Regions from separate parts of the Demequina lignilytica genome, predicted to be linked through region 2. Evidence: predicted binding sites of a transcription regulator. Region 2 holds the regulator's gene; the other holds the start of a gene.
The links. Region 2 encodes LexA, which represses DNA repair genes until DNA is damaged. Its sites were predicted from a motif close to TCGAACANNTGTTCGA; they were not measured.
Positions count from the first base shown of each region.

Region 1 (4,025 bases), on a different contig from region 2:
CGACCCTCGCGCCCGATGATGCGGCCCTTCATCTCCTCGCTCGGCAGGTCGACCCACGTGGTGCCGTGCTCGGTCGACGTGGCCTGGGCCTGACGCTGCATCGCGTCCACGAGGATCTCCCTGGCGCGGAGGTCGGCCTGGTCACGGGTGCGGCGCTCGATGCGCCGGACCTCGCCCGCGGCCTTCGCGCGCGCCTCGGCGACGAGGGCCGCGCGGAGCTCCTCCCGGGCCTCCTCAGGGGTGGTGCCGGCGACATCCGCCAGGGCCGCCGCGCGCTCCTGATCGACGTGCGCGCGCTCCTGCGCGAGCCGCTTCTCGTCACGCACCACGACCGCCGCCCGTTCCTCGAGCGAGCGCGCGTACTGCTGCGCCTGCCGGTGATCGGCGGCGATCTCCGCTTCACGGGCCAGCGCCAGCTCCTCCCGACGCTTGGCCTCGGTCAGCCTGGCGCGTGCGTCCTCGCGCAGCGACTCGGCCTCGCGACGGCCGGCCTCCCGCTCGGCGCGGGCCTCTCGGCGGGCGAACAGGACCAGCAGCAGGGCGACCAGGGAGGCGCCCAGGAGCACCAGGACGATCACCGACGTCGGCATCCCGGCTCCCTCCGCTTAGTGGTCCTCCTGACTATCGGCATCTCGCAAGTCTCGCACGAGGGCGAATGCGAGCGAGCTCGAGTAGCCCTTGCGGCCGAGCATGGCGACCACGCGCCTGGTGCGCACCTCGTCCGGGTGCGACGCCAGCTGGTGCCACCGGCGCGCGGCGAGCTCGGAGGCGCGCCGACGCTCGTCGTCCTCGTCGACCTGGGCGAGCGCCGTCTCGATGTCGTGGTCGTCGAAACCCTTGCGGCGGAGCTCCTGCCGGATGGCCCGACCGGCCTGGCCCCGCTCCGCGTGCCGGGTTCGCACGATGGTCGCGGCGAGCGCGGAGTCGTCGAGCAGGCCGACCTCGATGTACCGGTCCACGACGAGCTCCGCGGTCCCGGGATCGACGTCCCGCGCGAGGAGGCCGTCGCGCAGCTGGGATGCCGACCGGGGCGCGTGCGTCAGGAGCCGCAGCGCGATCTCGCGCGCGCGCTCGGCGGGGTCGGAGGCCGCCTCGGCCGCCCGCCGGTGCGCGGCGTCGTCCTCGCGACGCCGCGCACCGCGCGGGCCCGCCACTAGAAGTCCGCCTTGCCCTTGCGGCCGGAGGGCGCGACGACGGGCTCGGGGGCGTCCTGGCTCTCCTCACCGATCGGCACGCCGACCCCGAGCTTGGTCTTCACCTTGCGCTCGATCTCGTCCGCGAGCTGAGGGTTGTCCTTGAGGAAGTTGCGGGCGTTCTCCTTGCCCTGGCCCAGCTGGTCCCCCTCGTACGTGTACCAGGCACCGGACTTCTTGACGAAGCCGTGCTCCACGCCGAGGTCGATGATGCCTCCCTCGCGGGAGATGCCCTGGCCGTACAGGATGTCGAACTCGGCTTGCTTGAACGGCGGCGCCATCTTGTTCTTCACGACCTTGACGCGGGTGCGGTTGCCGACGGGCTCGGTGCCCTCCTTGAGGGTCTCGATGCGGCGCACGTCGAGGCGGACCGAGGCGTAGAACTTGAGGGCCTTGCCGCCCGTGGTGGTCTCGGGGCTGCCGAAGAACACGCCGATCTTCTCGCGGAGCTGGTTGATGAAGATCGCGGTGGTGCCGGTGGTGTTGAGGGCACCCGTGATCTTGCGAAGCGCCTGCGACATGAGACGTGCCTGGAGGCCGACGTGGCTGTCGCCCATCTCGCCCTCGATCTCGGCCTTGGGCACCAGCGCCGCGACCGAGTCGATGACCAGGATGTCGATGCCGCCGGAGCGGACCAGGATGTCGGCGATCTCGAGGGCCTGCTCACCCGTGTCGGGCTGCGAGACGATGAGGTTGTCGGTGTCGACGCCGAGCTTGCGGGCGTACTCCGGGTCGAGCGCGTGCTCGGCGTCGATGAACGCCGCCGTGCCGCCCTGCTTCTGCATGTTGGCGACCGCGTGGAGCGCCACCGTGGTCTTTCCGGAGGACTCCGGGCCGTAGATCTCGACGATCCGGCCCCGCGGCAGCCCGCCGATGCCGAGCGCGATGTCGAGCGCGAGCGAGCTGGTGGGGATCGCCTCCACGGCGACCTTCTGCTGCTCGCCCAGGCGCATCGCCGAGCCCTTGCCGAACTGACGGTCGATCTGACCGAGTGCCGCCTCGAGGGCCTTGCTGCGATCGGGTGCCTGTGCCATGTCGCTTCCTTCCGTTGCCTGATGCGGCGGGTGATGCCGGGTCGAGGTCGACGCTACGCCGAGCCTCTGACACCGGCCGGTCGGGGCCTCCCACGTCGGGGAGGGCTCGGGCCGGTCGGCGTCCTGTCGACCACAGTAATCGAACGCGTGTTCGATCGGAAGCGACACGCCGTGGCGCGTCATCGGCGCGGCGGGGGCACCAGCCGTTCGATGTCTCCGCCGTCGCGCCGGTCGAGCGGCACGTCCATCTGGGCGCACCACGCGTGCCAGACGTCCCGGGGGGCGTGCCCGCGCTCGAGCGCGGCGGCGGGGGTCAGGGACTCGAGGTCCGACAGCGCGAGCTCGCGCGCCAGGGTGCGCGCGTAGGCCTCGCCGAACACGGCGTCGGCCAGCGCCCAGAACTCGCTGAGCCTCACGCCCTAGCGGGACCGCATCGAGCTGAGCAGCTCGGGGACGGTGTCCGGGATCGACGGCATCATCGTCACGGAGTCGAGGGACTCGGCGGCGGCGAAGCGGTCCGACACCTCGCGCAGGATGTCCGACATGGGGACGTCGAGCGCGTCGCAGATCGAGGCGAGCAGCTCCGAGGAGGCCTCCTTCTGGCCGCGCTCCACCTCGGACAGGTAGCCGAGGGAGACGCGCGCTCCCGAGGAGATGTCACGGAGGGTCTTGCCCTGCGTGAGACGGGCGTCGCGAAGGACCTCGCCGATCTCGTTGCGAAGCACAGGCATGCGCCCTCCCCTCATCGTCGTCATGCGGCCCTTGTCCATGTCTGACACAACGCACCATACCCCACGGTTGTTCCGCCCCCGTGGCGCGCGCGTTACAGCCCTGTCACGTCTCCCGCCATCGCCGCGCGCAGCATCGCCAGCGCTTGCTCCACCGCTCCGGTGCGCACGGCGTCGCGGTCCCCCGGGAGGTGCACCGTCGCCACCTGGTCACCGCGCGGGCCCGCGACGGCGAGGCACACCGTCCCCGCCTCCCGTCCGCCGTGCCCGTCCGGACCCGCGACGCCCGTGGTCGCGATGCCGAACGTCGCTCCGGTGAGCGTGCGCGCCGCGGCGGCCATCGCGGTCGCCACCTGCTCGGAGACCACCCCGGCGCGCTCGATGAGCGACGCATCCAGGCCGAGCAGGCGCTGCTTCATCTCGACGGTGTAGGCGACCACGCCCCCGCGCACGACCGCCGACGCCCCCGGCACGGCGACCAGCGCGGCGCAGACGGCGCCGCCGGTCATGGACTCGGCGGTGGCCACCGTCTCGCCGCGGTCGGCCAGGCGGGCGACGAGCAGCTCAGCCGTGCTCACGGCCGCCCGCCCGCTGGTGGCGCGCCGCCGCCAGGATCTTGATCGTGTAGTCCACGCCGGTGACGACGGCCAGCACGGTGGCCGCCATGAGCACCCACCAGGCCGCGGTGTCGACCCAGGCGGGCGTGCCGGGCAGCAGGTAGAGCCAGATCGCCAGCAGCTGGGCGAAGGTCTTGAGCTTGCCTCCGCGGGACGCCGCGATGACGGTGTCCTCCGCGACCAGCAGGCGCCCGACGGTCACCCAGACCTCGCGCACCGCGATGACGACCACCGGCCACCACGGGACCCCGTCGATCAGCACGATCATCACGAGCGCCGCCAGCACGAGCGCCTTGTCGGCGATCGGGTCGGCGAGCTTGCCGAAGGAGCTCACGACGCCCCAGCGGCGGGCGAGGTAGCCGTCGAGGTAGTCCGTGGCGGCCGCCGCCATGAACAGTCCGACGCCCCACCAGCGCATCGCGCCCTCGTCGCCGCCGTCGGCCCACAGGAGCA
Region 1 is NZ_JAUHPZ010000006.1:5,321-9,345, forward strand. It holds gene rny (ribonuclease Y) at 1-590, opposite strand, end outside; gene QQX13_RS09535 (regulatory protein RecX) at 606-1,154, opposite strand; gene recA (recombinase RecA) at 1,154-2,227, opposite strand; gene QQX13_RS09545 (DUF3046 domain-containing protein) at 2,407-2,643, opposite strand; gene QQX13_RS09550 (helix-turn-helix domain-containing protein) at 2,647-2,958, opposite strand; gene QQX13_RS09555 (CinA family protein) at 3,051-3,533, opposite strand; gene pgsA (CDP-diacylglycerol--glycerol-3-phosphate 3-phosphatidyltransferase) at 3,520-4,025, opposite strand, start outside.
Region 1: the regulator LexA is predicted to act here: its motif matches at 2,367-2,382, upstream of recA (recombinase RecA).

Region 2 (4,025 bases):
AAGCACGCCGAGCAGGCCGGATCGGCGGGGAAGATCGCCTCGGCCTCGCTCGGCGAGATCCTCGACGTCTGCGAGGAGCTGCAGGGGGAGAGCGGGCGGTACGTCGTCTGGTTGGCCCCCCGCGACGGCGACTACGACGCGGAGGTGCCCGAGCGCATCGTCGCCGCGCCGCTCGACGTCGCCGGCCTGATCCGCACGCGCCTGCTCGAGGAGAAGGCGTCGGTGATGACGAGCGCCACGCTCGCGCTCGGCGGCGACTTCGGCGCCATCGCCAGGCATCTGGGAGTCGACGATCCCGTGACGCTCGACGCCGGCAGCCCCTTCGACTACCCGCGCCAGGGGATCCTCTACGTCGCCCGCCACCTGCCGAAGCCGGGCATGGGCGGGATGTCCGCCGCGGCGCTCGACGAGCTGGAGGCCCTGGTCGCGGCCGCCGGCGGGCGCACGCTCGGCCTGTTCTCCTCGCATCGGGCGGCCCAGCAGGCGGCGGAGGCGATGCGGGAGCGTCTCGACGTGCCGGTGCTCTACCAGCTCGACGACCAGCTTCCGACGCTGGTCCGGCGGTTCGCCGAGGACGAGCGCACCTGCCTGTTCGGCTCCACGTCGCTGTGGCAGGGCATCGACGTGCCCGGTCGCACCTCGAGCCTGGTGGTGATCGACCGGATCCCGTTCCCGCGGCCGGACGAGCCGATCGCGCAGGCGCGGACGGAGGACGTCGCGCAGCGCGGGGGCAACGGGTTCATGGCGGTGAGCGCCACGCACGCCGCGCTGCTCATGGCGCAGGGCGCGGGACGGCTGATCCGGTCCTCATCGGACCGCGGCGTGGTGGCGGTGCTGGATCCCAGGCTCGCCACCGCGCGGTACGGGGGGTTCCTCGCGCGGTCGATGCCCGACCTGTGGCCCACGACCGACCGCGAGATCGCGCTGGGCGCGCTGCGGCGCCTCGCCGCGTCCTGAGGTCAGACGCGGCGCAGGACGGAGACGACCTTGCCCATGATGCGGGCGTGGGTGCCGTCGATCGGCGTGTACGCGGGGTTGTGCGGCATGAGCCAGACCTGGCCGTCGCGCCGGCGGAAGGTCTTGACGGTCGCCTCGTCGTCGAGCAGCGCCGCGACGATGTCGCCGTTCTCCGCGCTCTGCTGGCGGCGTACCACGACCCAGTCGCCGTCGCAGATCGCGGCGTCGATCATGGAGTCTCCGGACACGTTGAGCATGAACAGCTCGCCCTCGCCCGTGAGCTGGCGGGGCAGCGAGAACACGTCCTCGACCTCCTGGTCCGCGAGGATCGGCCCGCCGGCGGCGATCCGTCCGACCAGCGGCACCGTGGCCATGTGGTCGGCGGACGATGCGGTCGCCGGCAGCGGCGTCGGCGCCTCGTCGGCGGCGGGCGGAGCGGCCTCGAGCGGCTCGTCGCCGGGCAGGACCACCTCGATCGCGCGCGGGCGGTGAGGGTCGCGTCGCAGCACGCCCTTCGCCTCCAGTGCCACCAGCTGGTGCTTGACCGATGACGGCGACGTGAGCCCGACCGCCTCGCCGATCTCCCGCAGCGTCGGCGGGTAGCCGCGGTCCGCGACCGTGGCGCGGATGAAGTCGACCACCGCGCGCTGGCGGGTGGTGAGCCCGGTGGCGGGGTCGCGCAGCTCGTGCACCGTGGCGCCCTCGGCGCCGCCAGGGGACGGGAGCCCGTCCGTCGTGTCGTGGGCCATGGTCCGCGCCTCCCGTCTCGTGGTCCGCATCCGATGTCAGACCCCGGTGGTCCTCTTGTGTCACGACGCTAGGGCAACCGCCATGCGAAATCAAACATATGTTCGAGCGTGTCTTGCGGGTGTCGGGGCGTGATGGTAGAACTAGAACAAGCGTTCGATAGAACAGGCGTTCGAATCAGGAGGCGATCATGAGCATCTACGCACCGCAGAACCCCGTGGCCCGGGCTCGACGCGCCCGCACCGGCCGTGTGCTCGCGCTCGTGCTCGCGGTGCTCGCCGCCGCCGTCGTGGGTCCGCAGGCGTTCGCCACGGAGGCCGGGGACGTCGCGCCGGTCGTCGCGGACACGTACACGGTCGGCTCCGGCGAGACCCTGTGGGGGATCGCGGTCTCGCGGACCGAGCCCGGTGAGGACGTGCGCGACACGGTCGTCGAGATCCAGCAGCTGAACGCCATGAGCGGCAGCGATCTGCGCGCCGGCGACCAGATCTACGTGCCGGTGGCCGGCTGACCGACCCGGCGTCACCCGCGCCGGCCGCGATTCGGGAGCGGCCGGCGATTGGGTGGCATGCGTCGTTCATGGCAGAGTGAGCGCATGCATTGCCCGTTCTGCCGCCACGGCGACTCGCGCGTCGTGGATTCGCGCACCGCGGACGACGGCACCAGCATCCGGCGCCGGCGCGAGTGCCCGAGCTGCGGTCGACGCTTCACCACGGTGGAGACGGCGAGCCTCACGGTGGTCAAGCGCAACGGCGTCTCGGAGCCCTTCAGCCGGGACAAGATCGTCTCGGGGGTCAAGAAGGCCTGCCAGGGCCGGCCGGTGAGCGACGACGACCTCGCGCTGCTCGCGCAGCGCGTCGAGGAGACGCTCCGCTCGAACGGTCAGGCGGAGATCGACGCCCCCGACATCGGCCTGGCGATCCTCCCGCCCCTGCGGGAGCTCGACGAGATCGCGTACCTGCGGTTCGCGTCCGTCTACCAGGCGTTCGCGACGCTCGACGACTTCGAGGACGCGATCGCGCGTCTGCGCGCCGAGGACGCCGAGGCGGCCGCGTCCGAGTCCGATTCCGCGGGCTCGTAGCAGGCGCTCCCGGCGCGCCGCCGCTCGCCTGTGCACGCGCAGACGGCGACGCCCCGACGGCCGCGAGGGCGGCGCGCCGGGGCGTGAGGTCCGATCGTCAGGAAAGGACGCGGAGGCGGACCGTGCCGGGCATCTGCGCGAGCGCGGAGACCGCATCCTCGTCCATGCCGGACGCCACGTCCGTGACCACGTAGCCGAGCTCGCCGCGAGTGCCGAGCAGCTGAGCGTCGATGTTGACGTTGTGCTCCGCGAACACCTGGTTCACGGCCGCGAGCACACCGGGGATGTTCTCGTGCAGGTGGGCGATGCGGTGGGACCCCTGGACCTGGTCGAGCGACAGGTTCGGCAGGTTCACCGACAGCGACGTGGACCCGTGGAAGACGTAGTCGCGCAGACGGGTGGCGACGAAGATGCCGATGTCCCGTTGCGCCTCCTCGGTGGAGCCGCCGATGTGCGGCGTGAGGATCACGTTCGGCATGTTCTGAAGCGGCGAGACGAACAGGTCGCCGGTCTTCTTCGGCTCGTCCGGGAACACGTCGACCGCGGCACCACCGATGTGGCCCGACTCCAGCTGCTCCTTGAGCGCCTGGATGTCGACGATGAACCCGCGCGACAGGTTGAGGAACAACGCGCCGGGCTTCATGGTCTCGAACTGGGGACGCCCGAAGAATCCTGAGTTCCCCGCGCGTCCGTCGACGTGCAGCGTGACGATGTCCGCCTCCGCCAGCAGCGACTCGAGCGTCGGCATGCGGGTCGCGTTGCCCAGCGCGAGCTTCTCGGCGTTGTCGTAGAAGATCACGTTCATGCCGAGCGCCTCGGCGATGACCGAGAGCTGGGATCCGATGTTGCCGTACCCGACGATGCCGAGCGTGCGACCGCGGATCTCGTGGGCGCCCGTGGCCGACTTCGACCACACGCCCGCATGCAGCTTGCTGTTGTGGTCCGGCAGCCGACGCGTCAGCGAGATCATCTCGGACACGGCCATCTCCACCACGGAGCGGGTGTTGGAGAACGGCGCGTTGAACGCGGCGATGCCGTGGCGGGCGGCCGCGGCCAGGTCGATCTGGTTGGTGCCGATGGAGAAGGCGCCGACCGCGATGAGCTCGGGTCGGGCCTGGATGACGCGCTCGGTGAGCTGCGTCTTCGAACGGATGCCGAGGAGCTGGACGCCGTCGAGGGCGTCGATCAGCTCGTCCTCGTCGAGCGCGCCGGCGTGGTTCTCGACGGAGATGCCGGCGGC
Region 2 is NZ_JAUHPZ010000010.1:72,032-76,056, reverse strand. It holds gene QQX13_RS12025 (ATP-dependent DNA helicase) at 1-957, shown strand, start outside; gene lexA (transcriptional repressor LexA) at 960-1,706, opposite strand; gene QQX13_RS12015 (LysM peptidoglycan-binding domain-containing protein) at 1,895-2,215, shown strand; gene nrdR (transcriptional regulator NrdR) at 2,300-2,785, shown strand; gene serA (phosphoglycerate dehydrogenase) at 2,883-4,025, opposite strand, start outside.